2 regions of the Spirillospora sp. CA-128828 genome follow, and region 1 is predicted to be linked to the other one. Evidence: predicted binding sites of a transcription regulator. Region 1 holds the regulator's gene; the other holds the start of a gene.
The links. Region 1 encodes HrcA, which represses chaperone genes, less so after heat shock. Its sites were predicted from a motif close to TTGGCACTCTCNNNNNGAGAGTGCCAA; they were not measured.

Region 1 (6,160 bases):
GGCTGCGGGGCGTCGGGTCGGACGAGGGGACGACGAGGTCGGTCACGTGGCGTCCGTCCACGGCGATCGACACGACGGCCGACTCGGCGCCCTTGCGGACCCACGAGACGCCGGGAGCGGACGCGGTGAAGGAGATCAGGGCCTCGCCGTCCCGGCGGGCGGTGAACGGCAGCGACCGGGCGGGGCCGCCGCGGTGGACGCTGATCGTGCCGGGCGGCCCGGCGGCGTCGGCGGGGGAGGCGGTGAGGGCGAGGGGAGCACCGGCGAGGGCGGCGCCGGTCACGGCGAGCACGGCATGACGCGCACGGCTTCTCATGATCGGCGAACCTAGGGCGGCGGGGTTGCGTTCCGATGACGGCGCGGTCGCCCGTGGGTGTCGGGTTCGTGTGCGTCAGGAACCGGTCACAGCGGCGCGAGCGCCGCCGGCGGCCCAAGGGACACGCCGGTGAACCGTTCCGCCGCGCCCGGCCAGTCCGGTTCCCGGAGGGGAGCGCCGGCGGAGCGGAGGGAGCCGGACCGGCCCGCCCTTTCGGAGGGTGCGGGGTGTCCCCCCACAGGAAACGGATCCGGTTCGTAGAGGGTCAGCCCCGAGGCGGCCAGCCGGACGGTCCTGCCCCGCCGGACGATGTCGTGGTCGAGTTCCCGCAGCAGCGCGACGACGTCGCCGGCGGGCTCGTCGAGCAGGTCGACGCCGTCCAGCCGGAACCGCATCTCGGGGTTGCCGCTCCACCCGGGCGCCCGCGTCCCGCAGATCTCGGCGAGCCGTTCCACGCCGTTCTCGTCCCGGCCGGTGGACAGCGCCAGCGTCCCGCGCCCCACCCGCACGCTGCGGTGCCCGGCCCACCCGCAGAGGAACGACGACTTCGGCGGACGGGTGCCGCAGCGCCGCGAGACCGCGTCGAGGGTCGTCCAGGCGTCCGCCGCCCGCGTGGAGAACAGCAGGTTCGCGTCGGGCAGCAGCGCCCCGCGGCCGGGCTCCAGCGTGACGACGAACGGCGGCACCCGGCCGGGGAACCGCGCGGGGTCGGCCTCCCCGAGGGTGACGATGCCCTCCCAGGCGACCGGGTCGTCGACCGCGAACCAGGTGATCGCGGCTTCGACGCCGAACTCGCGGAACGTCGCGTCGGTCAGCCGCTCGGCGACCGCCTCCCGCAGCCCCTCGGCCGTCTCGGCGAGCCTGCGGTGCCACCACGCCGGCTCCGGATCGGACCGTCCGCCCGCCGACCAGCGCGTCCCCGCCCCGGTGAACTCCGAACGCCGCTCGCCGCCCGCGTCGTCCACCACCGTCCAGTGCCACCCGCCCGGCTCACCGCACAGCAGGACCCGCACGGGCACACGCCCCCCGCCACCCGCACCCTCGTTCCGCATCCCGACGACCTTATCGACCCAAGTGGGCCGCCACGCTCCATTCCGGCCGTGTCACCTGCGACACGGCGATGGCCCCCGGCACGGATGCGTTCGCGGGTACGGTCGTACGGGTACGGTGCCTGATCAAGCGACCCGGACCGACCTCGCGGAGGTAGCGTGACCCAGCCCGAGCAGGTTCTGCGTTCCGCGAAGGAACGGGAGACGGTGAACGGCGCCGTCCGCGCGCTGCGTTCCGCCGCGCCCGCGGGCTGGGAGCGGCTGGACTTCGAGTTCCGCGCGACGGTCGGCATCGACAGCGCCTCCTTCGAGGTCGAGGGCCCGGACGGCGGGCGCCGCACGGCCCTGCCGCCCGGCCAGGCCGTCGGGAAGATGGACGAGCTGCGCCGCGTCATGTACCGCGCCGACAAGGGCGCCTGGTTCACCGCGCGCCTCCAGGTCGAGCGCTCCGGCCATTTCAGCGCCGAGTTCGACTACGACGGCGAGCCCGACTTCACCCCGCCGCTCGCCCCGTCCGCCTACGCCCTGGACCTCGACCGGTTCCCGCGGGCGGAGGAGCACATCCCGGACTGGCTCCGCGGCAAGCTCGCGGAGACCTGACCGGACGGAGCAGGCGGCGAGGCGGGGCAGACTTGAGGGGTGCCCTCGACTCTTCCCGATGGTGATCCCGTACCGGCGGACGGTGCGCTGCCAGGCGGCGCCCTCGCCGGCCTGGGCCAGCGGCCCTTCGCCTTCTACGTGCATGTGCCGTTCTGCGTGACGCGCTGCGGATACTGCGACTTCAACACGTACACGGCGACGGAGCTGGGGCCGGGCGCGAGCCGCGATTCGTACGCCGACACCGCCATCGGGGAGGTCCGCATGGCGCGGCGTGTCCTCGGGGACGTGGACCTGCCCGTCGAGACGGTCTTCGTGGGCGGTGGCACACCGACGCTGCTGCCGCCGGAGGATCTGGGCCGCGTCCTGGCCGCGATCGACGCCGAGTTCGGGCTCGCTCCAGGTGCGGAGGTCACGACGGAGGCGAACCCCGAGTCGGTGGACGAGGCGTACGTCCACCGTCTGCGTGAGCAAGGGTTCACGCGCGTCTCGTACGGCATGCAGAGCGCGCGCGAGCACATCCTGGCCGTCCTGGAGCGCACGCACACGCCCGGACGCGTTCCGCAGGTCGTCGAGTGGACGCGCAAGGCGGGCTTCGAGCACATCAACCTCGACCTCATCTACGGGACGCCAGGGGAGACCGACGACGACTGGAGGGCCTCTCTGGAGGCGGCCTTGGCGGCGGAGCCCGACCACGTGTCGGCGTACGCGCTCATCGTCGAGGAGGGCACCCGCCTGGCGGCACAGGTCAAACGCGGCGAGCTGACCGCTCCGGACGACGACGCCATGGCCGACCGCTATCTGATCGCCGACGAGCTGCTCGAAGCCCACGGCCTGCACTGGTACGAGATCTCCAACTGGGCCGCCGACCCCCGCGCCGCCTGCCGGCACAACATGCTCTATTGGACGGGCGCCGACTGGTGGGGTGTCGGCCCGGGCGCGCACAGTCACGTCGGCGGGACGCGCTGGTGGAACGTCAAACACCCCGCCGCGTACGCCGCCCGCCTGGCCGAGGGCACCACGCCCGCGCACGCCAGGGAGATCCTGGACGCCGAGGACCGCCGCTTCGAGCGCATCATGCTCGAACTCCGCCTGGCCCAGGGCTGCCCGGCGAACCTCCTCGACGACAAGGCCGCCCGCAGAGCGATCGACGACGGCCTGATCGAACGCGCCCCCTACGACCGGGGCCGCGCCGTCCTGACCCGACGCGGCCGCCTCCTGGCCGACGCCGTCCTCCACACCCTGACCTGACCGGCCCCCGCGACTAGCCGGCGACGAAGTCGATCAGCTCTTCCACCCGGCCGAGGAGGGCCGGTTCCAGATCGGTGTAGGTGTTGACCGAGGCGAGGATGCGTTTCCAGGCCGCGCCCGTGTCGTCGCCCCAGCCGAGTTCGGCCACGACGCCCTCTTTCCAGGAGATGCCGCGCGGGATGCGGGGCCAGGCGCGGATGCCGACGGCCGCGGGCTTGACGGCCTCCCATATGTCGATGAACGGGTGACCGGTGACGAGGACGTGCGGCGACGTGACCTGCGCCGCGATCCTGGACTCCTTGGACCCTTCCACCAGATGGTCGACGAGGACGCCGAGTCGGCGCTCCTCGTCCGGGGCGAACTCCTCGACGATGGCGGGCAGGTCGTCCACGCCTTCGAGGTACTCCACGACGACGCCCTCGACCCGCAGGTCGTGGCCCCAGATCTTCTCGGCCAGCTCCGCGTCGTGGACGCCCTCCACGTAGATGCGGCTCTCCTTGGCCACCCGTGCCCGCAGGCCCTCGACGGCGACGGACCCGGACGCCGAGCGCGCCGGGCCCCTCGGCGCGGCGCCCGGCCTGACCAGGGTGACCGGCTCGCCGTCGATGAGGAACCCGGACTTGGTCAGCGGGAACACCCGGCGCTTGCCGAACCGGTCCTCCAGGGTGACGCCGAACTTGTCGCAGCCGACGACGGCCCCGCAGAAGCCGCTGCCGGGGTCCTCGGCCACCAGTCCCGGCTCCGCCGGGACCTCGGGGATCTGTCCCTTGCGGGGCCTGCGCCAGTCGCCGGCCAGCACGTCGTTTCCGTAGTTCTTACTCCGCACGGGTCCGCACATTAACCCGGCGGGAGGCCCGGGCGGCGTCGTCCCTCGTCTCCCGGCGTGGCGTCCGCGCCCGATACGGATAGGATCGCGCAGCCATGCGGGGAGTGCGCGGGCGCTCCAGCCGAGCCCTCCGGGCCGTAGACTTGGCACTCGGGAGTAAGGAGTGCCAGTTGCACGGGCCGGCCGGACGAAGGAGGTGACAACGTGCTGGACGACCGGAAACTCGCGGTCCTGCGCGCCATCGTCGAGGACTACGTCTCCACCAACGAGCCGGTGGGCTCCAAGGCGCTGGCGGACCGGCACAACCTCGGCGTGTCGCCGGCGACCATCCGCAACGACATGGCGGTGCTGGAGGAGCAGGGCTACATCGCCCAGCCGCACACCAGCGCCGGGCGCGTCCCCACCGACAAGGGCTACCGGCTGTTCGTCGACCGGCTGTCCACGATCAAGCCGCTGTCGGTCGCCGAGCGCCGCGCGATCGAGACGTTCCTGTCCGGCGCGTACGACCTCGACGACGTCGTCGGCCGGACGGTGCGGCTGCTGGCGCAGCTGACCCGGCAGGTCGCGGTGGTCCAGTACCCGTCGCTGACCCGCTCGTCGGTGCGGCACGTGGAGCTGGTCCCCGTCGCGGAGGGGCGGCTGCTGCTCGTCCTGATCACCGACACCGGCCGGGTGGAGCAGCGCGTCATCGAGACCGGGTCGATCTCCGAGGAATCGATCGGGCACCTGCGGGCGTTGCTCAACACGTGCCTGGACGGGCTCGGGCTCGGCGACGTCCCGGCCGCCGTCGCGGACCTGCCCGACAAGGTGGGGCCGGACGACCGGCCGATCGCGGCGGCGGTCCTGTCCGTCCTGCTGGAGACACTCGTCGAGAAGCACGAGGAGAAGATCGTCTTCGCCGGGGCGGCCAACCTCGCCGCCGTGGACTTCTCGCAGAGCCTGCGGGAGGTGCTGGTGGCGCTGGAGGAGCAGGTCGTCCTGATGCGGCTGCTCGGCGAGACCGGCGACTCCTCTACAGTTACGGTGCGGATCGGCACCGAGAACCCCGACCTGGGGCTCAGATCGACCTCGGTGGTCGCCGCCGACTACGGGGTGGGCGATCTCACCTTGGCCCGGCTTGGAGTTCTCGGGCCTACACGCATGGATTACCCCAGCACGATGGGAGCGGTACGGGCAGTGGCACGCTACGTGGGACAGATCCTGGCGGGGTCGTAAGTGGCGAACGACTACTACGCGACCCTGGGCGTCCGGCGGGACGCCAGCGCCGACGAGGTCAAGAGGGCCTACCGCCGGCTCGCGCGGGAACTCCACCCGGACGTCAACCCGGATCCGGAGACGCAGGAGAAGTTCAAGGAGATCACCCAGGCGTACGAGGTGCTCTCCGATCCGAAGAAGCGCGAGATGTACGACCTCGGCGCGGATCCGTTCGCGTCCGCGGGCGGTCCGGGGGCCGGCGGGTTCGGCGGCGCCGGATTCCCGTTCAGCGACATCATGGACGCCTTCTTCGGCACCGCGACGTCGCGGGGCCCGCGGTCGCGGGCCCGCCGCGGCCGGAACGCGACGCTGCGGGTCGAGCTCGACCTCGGCGAGACCGCGTTCGGCACGACCCGGGAGCTGTCCATCGACACCGCGGTCGCCTGCACCACCTGCGAGGGTTCGGGCTGCGCGCCCGGCACCCATCCGGAGACCTGCGAGACGTGCCACGGCCGCGGCGAGGTGCAGCAGGTCCAGCGCTCCTTCCTCGGCCAGGTCATGACGGCCCGGCCGTGCCCTGCGTGCGGCGGGTTCGGCTCGGTGATCCGCAACCCGTGCACCGAGTGCTCCGGCGACGGCCGGGTCCGCACCCGGCGCACCGTCAAGGTCAAGATCCCGGCCGGCGTGGAGAACGGCATCCACATCCAGCTCGCCGGCGAGGGCGAGGTCGGCCCCGGCGGCGGCCCGCCCGGCGACCTGTTCCTGGAGATCGTGGAGAAGCCGCACCCGATCTTCGAGCGGGAGGGCGACGACCTGCACTGCACGGTCGAGATCCCGATGACGGCGGCGGCGCTCGGCACCAGCGTCACGATCGAGACACTGGACGCGGCCGAGAGCGTCGACATCAAGCCCGGCACGCAGTCGGGG
Region 2 (6,160 bases), 1.3 Mb from region 1:
GCCCCAGTCTGGCGCCCGTCACGAGCCCGCGGCGTCACCCACGCCGTCCTGCCTGCGGACGAACTCGCGCAGCCACGGGATGAACTCCGGCGCCAGATCAGGACGTTCCGCGGCGAACTGGACGACCGTCCGCAGGTACTCCAGCTTGTTGCCGGTGTCGTAGCGGCGGCCCCGGAACTTCACCCCGTAGACGCCCCCGCCCTGGTCGGCGGGCATGTCGGCGAGGGTGCGCAGCGCGTCGGTCAGCTGGATCTCGCCGCCCCGGCCCGGCGGGGTCTTCTCCAGGACGTCGAACACCGCGGGGTCGCAGACGTACCGGCCGATGATGATCCAGTTGCTCGGCGCCTCCTCGGCGGCGGGCTTCTCGACGAGGTCGGAGACGCGCACGACGTCGTCCTCGCCGGTCGCCTCGATCGCCGCGCAGCCGTACGCCGACACCTGGTCGGGCTCGACCTCCATCAGCGCGATGACGCTGCCGCCGTGCTGGTTCCGCACCTCGATCATGCGCCGCAGCAGCTTGTCGCGGTCGTCGATCATGTCGTCGCCGAGCAGCACCGCGAACGGCTCATGGCCGACGTGCTGGCGGGCGCAGTGCACCGCGTGCCCGAGCCCCTTCGGTTCGCCCTGCCGGACGTAGTGCATGATCGCCAGGTCGCTGGACTCGTGCACGGCGTCGAGCCGCTCGTCGTCGCCCTTCGCGCGCAGCGCCTCCTCCAGCTCGTAGGCCCGGTCGAAGTGGTCCTCGATGGAACGTTTGCTGCGTCCGGTGACCATGAGCACGTCGGTGAGCCCGGCGTCGACCGCCTCCTCCACGACGTACTGGATCGCCGGTTTGTCGACGATGGGCAGCATTTCTTTTGGAGTCGCCTTGGTTGCGGGCAAGAATCGTGTACCGAGGCCGGCCGCCGGGACGACCGCCTTGAGCACAGGTGCAATGTCGGCCATGTACTGACCCTAGTCACCCGCGAGGACAACAGCGTGCAGGACATCGTTTCGAAGACCGATCTCCGGGCCGCGGTGCTCGGACGACGTGCGGCGATGCCGCCCGAGGCCCGTGCAGAGGCGGCGCGCCCGATCCGGGACGCGCTGCTGTCCGTCCCGGAGGTCGAGATGGCCGGGACCGTCGCGGCGTACGTCTCGATCGGCAATGAACCGGACACGCGCAGCCTGCTGTTCGCGCTGTGGAAGCGAGGGACGTACGTGCTGCTCCCCCGGCTGCTCCCGGACGGCGATCTCGACTGGGCCTCCTACGAGGGGCCGGACTCGCTCGTCCCGGGCGCCCGCGGGTGCCTGGAGCCGTCCGAGCCCCCGCGCGGCGTGAACGCCGTGGGCAGCGCGGACGTCGTGGTGGTCCCCGCCGTCGCGGTCGACCGGACGGGCATACGCCTCGGGCGCGGCGGCGGCTCCTACGACCGGGCGCTCGCGCGGGTCGGCCCGGCGATCCTGACCGTGGCGCCGCTGTACGACGCCGAGCTGGTGGCGAGCCTGCCCGCGGAGCCGCACGACCAGCGCGTCCGGGCCGTGGTGACGCCGTCGCAGGGGCTGGTCCGCCTCGGCTGACCCGGGTGCCGGGCTCGTAGAGTGAGAGGGCCAAGATCGCGGACGGGGACGCGGTCGGAGACGGCCTGACAGGAGGTTCGAGATGACGGCGCCGTGGCGGATCCTTTCCCTGCCCCGGATCGGAGAAGAGATCGTCCGGGGGTTGTTCGCACCGCTCGGTGACGCCGCGGAGGTCACGTTCCCGCGGACCAGGGATCGGGCCGGCCTGCTCGCCGCGCTTCCCGGCGCCGACATCGTGATCGGCGACTTCACCGGACGGCTGGCGCTGGACGCCGAGGCGGTGGCCGAGGCGCGGCGCGTGTCGTTCGTGCAGATGCCCGCGGTCGGGACGGACAGCATCGACGTCGCCGCGCTGACGGAGGCGAACGTGCCGGTGGCGAACGCGGCGGGCTTCAACGCGCGCGGGGTCGCCGAATGGGCGGTCGGCGCGGCGTTCGCGCTGTGCCGCAACCTCGTCTGGGGCGACCGTGCCGTCCGGGCGGGTGGGTGGCCGCAGATGGAGATGGCGGGACGGCATCCGCGCGAGATCCATTCCCAGCGCGTCGGCATCGTCGGGTTCGGTGCGATCGGTGCCGAGGCCGCGCGGCTGTTCGCGGCGCTGGGCTGCACGGTTTCGTACTGGTCAAGGCGGAAACGTTCGGATGCGGCGGTCACGTACCGGGAACTGGACGACCTCGTCTCGACGTCGGACATCCTTGTCCTCGCCTTGCCGCTGACCGACGAGACCAGGGGGCTGATAGGGCCGGAACGTCTGGCCCTGCTGCCGGACAAGGCGCTGCTGGTGAACGTGGCGCGCGGGGGCATCGCGCCTGACGACGCGGTCATCGCCGCTCTGGATTCGGGTCGGCTGGCGGGCGCCGCCCTGGACGTGTTCGACGAGGAACCGCTTCCCGACGGGCATCCACTGCGTTCCCATGAGGACGTCCTGCTGTCGCCGCATGCGGCGGGGGCGTCCGTCCAGTCGCAGTTCAATCTGGTCGCGATGGTGCAGGAGAACGTCATCGCGGCCGTCCAGGGACGTGACGTGCAGAACATCGTCAACGGGGTAAATCCGCAGGTCACACGGCGATAGCGGCGATCCCGGACACGCCATCCCTCAATCGTAAGTATGTGATCAGCTCGTGAATCTGTAGGATTGCTAAACGATCAACTTTGACGACCTCGAAGGGTGGGATGTTGCACCTCGACATCTGGCTACTCCTCGGGGCCACGCTTGTACTCAGCGCTATCATCGCCGTCAGGCTGTCGCACAAGGCGGGTCTCCCGACCCTGCTGGCCTACATGGGCCTCGGCCTCTTCATCGGCGAGTCCGGCCCCCTCCACATCTATTTCGACAACGCGGAACTCGCCGAGACGCTCGGCTTCGCCGCTCTCGTCCTGATCCTCGCCGAGGGCGGCGTCACCACAAGCTGGCGGCACGTGCGGCCCTCGGTGCCGGCCGCACTCAGCGTCTCCACCATCGGCACCCTGATCAGCATCCTCGTCGTCGCGTTCGCCGCCATGTGGCTCGTCGACATGGACTGGCGGCCCGCCTTCCTGCTCGCCGCGGTGCTCGCCCCGACCGACGCCGCGGCCGTGTTCTCGGTGCTGCGACGGCTGCCGCTGCCGTCCCGGCTGTCCGGCCTGCTGGAGGCCGAGTCCGGCTTCAACGACGCGCCCGTCGTGATCATCGTGGTCACGCTCAGCGCGCACGGCACCGCCCCCAACCTGGCCGAACTGCTCGGCGTGATGATCTACGAGCTGGTCGCCGGCGGGATCATCGGCTTCGTCGTCGGCTGGCTGGGCGCCCAGGCGCTGCGCCGCGTCGCGCTGCCCGCGTCCGGCCTCTACCCCATCGCCGTCCTGTCGCTGTCCATCGGCGCATACGGGGCCACGTCGCTGCTGCATGCCAGCGGATTCCTCGCCGTCTACGTGAGCGCGCTCGTCCTCGGCAACTCGCGGCTCCCGCACCGCCCCGCCACCAGGGGGTTCGCCGAGGGCGTCGGATGGCTCGCACAGATCGGGCTGTTCGTGATGCTGGGCCTGCTGGCCGATCCCGGCGACCTTCCCGGCCAGATCGTGCCCGCCCTCGTCGTCGGATTCGTGCTGCTGCTCGTCGCCCGTCCCGTGTCGGTGGTGCTTTCCACGATCGGGTTCGGGATGTCGTGGGGCGAGAAGGTGTTCGCGTCCTGGGCCGGACTGCGGGGCGCCGTCCCGATCGTCCTCGCCACCATCCCGATGGTGGCGGAGGTCCCGAGCGCCGACCGGATGTTCGCGATCGTCTTCAACATCGTCGTCGTGTTCACGCTGCTCCAGGGGCCGACGCTGCCGCTGGTCGCGCGCTGGTGCCGGCTGAAGAGCGACGAGCAGACCCGCGAGCTGGACGTCGAGGCGGCGCCGCTGGAGGAACTGCACGCCGACCTGCTGGAGGTGCGGATTCCCGCCGACTCCATGATGAGCGGCGTGGAGATCTTCGAGCTGCGGCTGCCGCCCGGCGCGTCGATCACCCTCATCGTGCGGGAGGGGGCGAGCTTCGTACCCGAACCCACCACGCCCCTGCAGGCGGGCGACACCCTCCTGGTGGTCACCACCGAGGCCGTGCGCGAGACCGCCGAACGCCGGCTGCGCGCGGTCAGCCGGAAGGGCAGGCTGGCGGGATGGTTCGGCGAGACCGGCGGCTGACCTCCGGCCCGCCGGGGAACATCCCGGGGGCGAATCCTGTTTCAGGCATGGGTACCATTAGCAGTCGTTCAGAGTGAGTGCCAGTCCGGGCTCCGCCGGACTGAGTCAGCGAGGAGGAACCGTGCCGACGTATCAGTACGTTTGCACCGAGTGCGGCGAGCCTCTGGAGGTCGTGCAGAAGTTCAGCGACGACGCGCTGACCGAGTGCCCGGCATGCAGCGGCAAGCTCCGCAAGGTCTTCTCTGCGGCGGGGATCATCTTCAAGGGTTCCGGCTTCTACCGCACCGACAGCCGCGGCTCGGGCAAGTCGTCCTCGACCGTGGGCGCCTCGTCCAACGGGTCGTCCAACGGCTCGGGTGAGTCCAACGGTTCTTCGGGCGACTCCGCCAAGGCGTCCTCGTCCTCCTCTGACTCCTCGTCGTCTTCGTCTGGGGGCGACTCGTCGTCGTCCAGCAAGTCGTCCTCCTCGTCTGAGAAGGTCGCCTGACCTTCTAGGTCTCGTACGCGCACCGGGGGATCCGCTGACGGATCCCCCGGGTTTTCCTGTGCTCTGACGCCGCCGGCTACATCTTCCGATGTAGCCGGCGGCTTTTCTGTGCCTCGAAGGAGGTAGCCGACTTCCCTCCTCATGCCGGACGCGCAGGCGGGCCGGCCTGGCGACCATTGAGGAGATGGGAGATTCGGCCCGGGTCGCCCGGAACCATCCCGGCTTGACATAGCTCTACTTTAGAGAGACTCTTAGTTCGAGAAGCTCGCCAGCGCCTCCCGCGCTGGAAGTAATCGCGATAGTACTTGACATATCTCGCGGGTCGAGAGATTCTGGCGCGAACGCGACATATCTCGAATCGCCCGGTGCACACAGGAGAGGAACCATGAGCGCACCTAGCCCGGCTCCCCCCAGGGGACGGTCACACCGCCTGGCCGGACTGATCGCCGGACGGCGGACCAAGTGGGCCGTCCTGGCCCTGTGGGTCGTCCTGCTGATGGCCCTCGGCCCGCTCGCCGGCAAGCTCGGCGACGTCGAGGAGAACGACGCGGCCGCCTGGCTGCCAGGCGGCGCGGAGTCCACCCAGGTGGTGAGCCTGGAGAAGCAGTTCCGCAAGGACGAGACGATGCTCGCCGTCGTCGTCTACGAGCGGTCCGGCGGCATCACCCCGGCGGACAAGGCCAAGGCCGCCTCGGACGTCGCCGCGTTGCAGAAGCTGCCCGGCGCCCAGAAGGCACAGGGGCCGTTCCCGTCCAAGGACGGCAAAGCCCTGCAAACCCTCGTGCCCTTGACGGACGTGGACCTCACCGGCGCCGTCGACCAGGCGCGCGACCTCGCCAAGCGCGGACCTCCCGGACTGACCGCGCACGTCACCGGCCCCGCCGGTGGTGGCGCCGACCAGTTCGAGGTCTTCCAGAGCCTCGACGGCTTCCTGCTCATGGCCGCAGGGCTCGTCGTCATCGTCCTGCTGCTCTTCATCTACCGCAGCCCGATCCTGTGGTTCGTCCCTGTGCTCGGCGCCGTCTTCGCCCTAGGGCTCGCCCAATCCACGGTGTATCTGCTCGCCAAGTACGCGGACCTCACCGTCAACGGCCAGAGTGCCGGAATCCTGACCGTCCTCGTCTTCGGTGTCGCCACCGACTACGCGCTGCTGCTCGTCGCGCGCTACCGGGAGGAACTGCACCGGCACGAGGACCGGCACGAGGCCATGGCGTACGCGCTGCACCGCGCGGGGCCCGCCATCATCGCGTCCGCCGCCACCGTCGCGATCGGTCTGCTGTGCCTGCTGCTCGCCGACATGAACTCCACCGTGGGCATGGGCCCCGTGGCCGCCGCCGGCGTCCTCACCGCGCTCGCCGCCATGACGACCCTCCTGCCGGCCCTCCTCGTCATCTTCGGCCGCTGGCTGTTCTGGCCGCTGGTCCCCCGGTACGACGAGAAGTACCTGAAGCC

Region 2: a site for HrcA is predicted at 4,279-4,305, ahead of ACQPXG_RS08285 (FmdB family zinc ribbon protein). Genes of this name have one in related genera too.

The regions. Positions count from the first base shown of each region.
Region 1 is NZ_CP191986.1:2,950,211-2,956,370, forward strand. It holds gene ACQPXG_RS14705 (hypothetical protein) at 1-316, opposite strand, end outside; gene ACQPXG_RS14710 (hypothetical protein) at 403-1,368, opposite strand; gene ACQPXG_RS14715 (hypothetical protein) at 1,525-1,965, shown strand; gene hemW (radical SAM family heme chaperone HemW) at 2,005-3,213, shown strand; gene ACQPXG_RS14725 (DUF3097 domain-containing protein) at 3,227-4,039, opposite strand; gene hrcA (heat-inducible transcriptional repressor HrcA) at 4,244-5,254, shown strand; gene dnaJ (molecular chaperone DnaJ) at 5,255-6,160, shown strand, end outside.
Region 2 is NZ_CP191986.1:1,613,290-1,619,449, reverse strand. It holds gene galU (UTP--glucose-1-phosphate uridylyltransferase GalU) at 19-945, opposite strand; gene ACQPXG_RS08300 (5-formyltetrahydrofolate cyclo-ligase) at 979-1,560, shown strand; gene ACQPXG_RS08295 (NAD(P)-dependent oxidoreductase) at 1,643-2,632, shown strand; gene ACQPXG_RS08290 (potassium/proton antiporter) at 2,734-4,221, shown strand; gene ACQPXG_RS08285 (FmdB family zinc ribbon protein) at 4,343-4,708, shown strand; gene ACQPXG_RS08280 (MMPL family transporter) at 5,094-6,160, shown strand, end outside.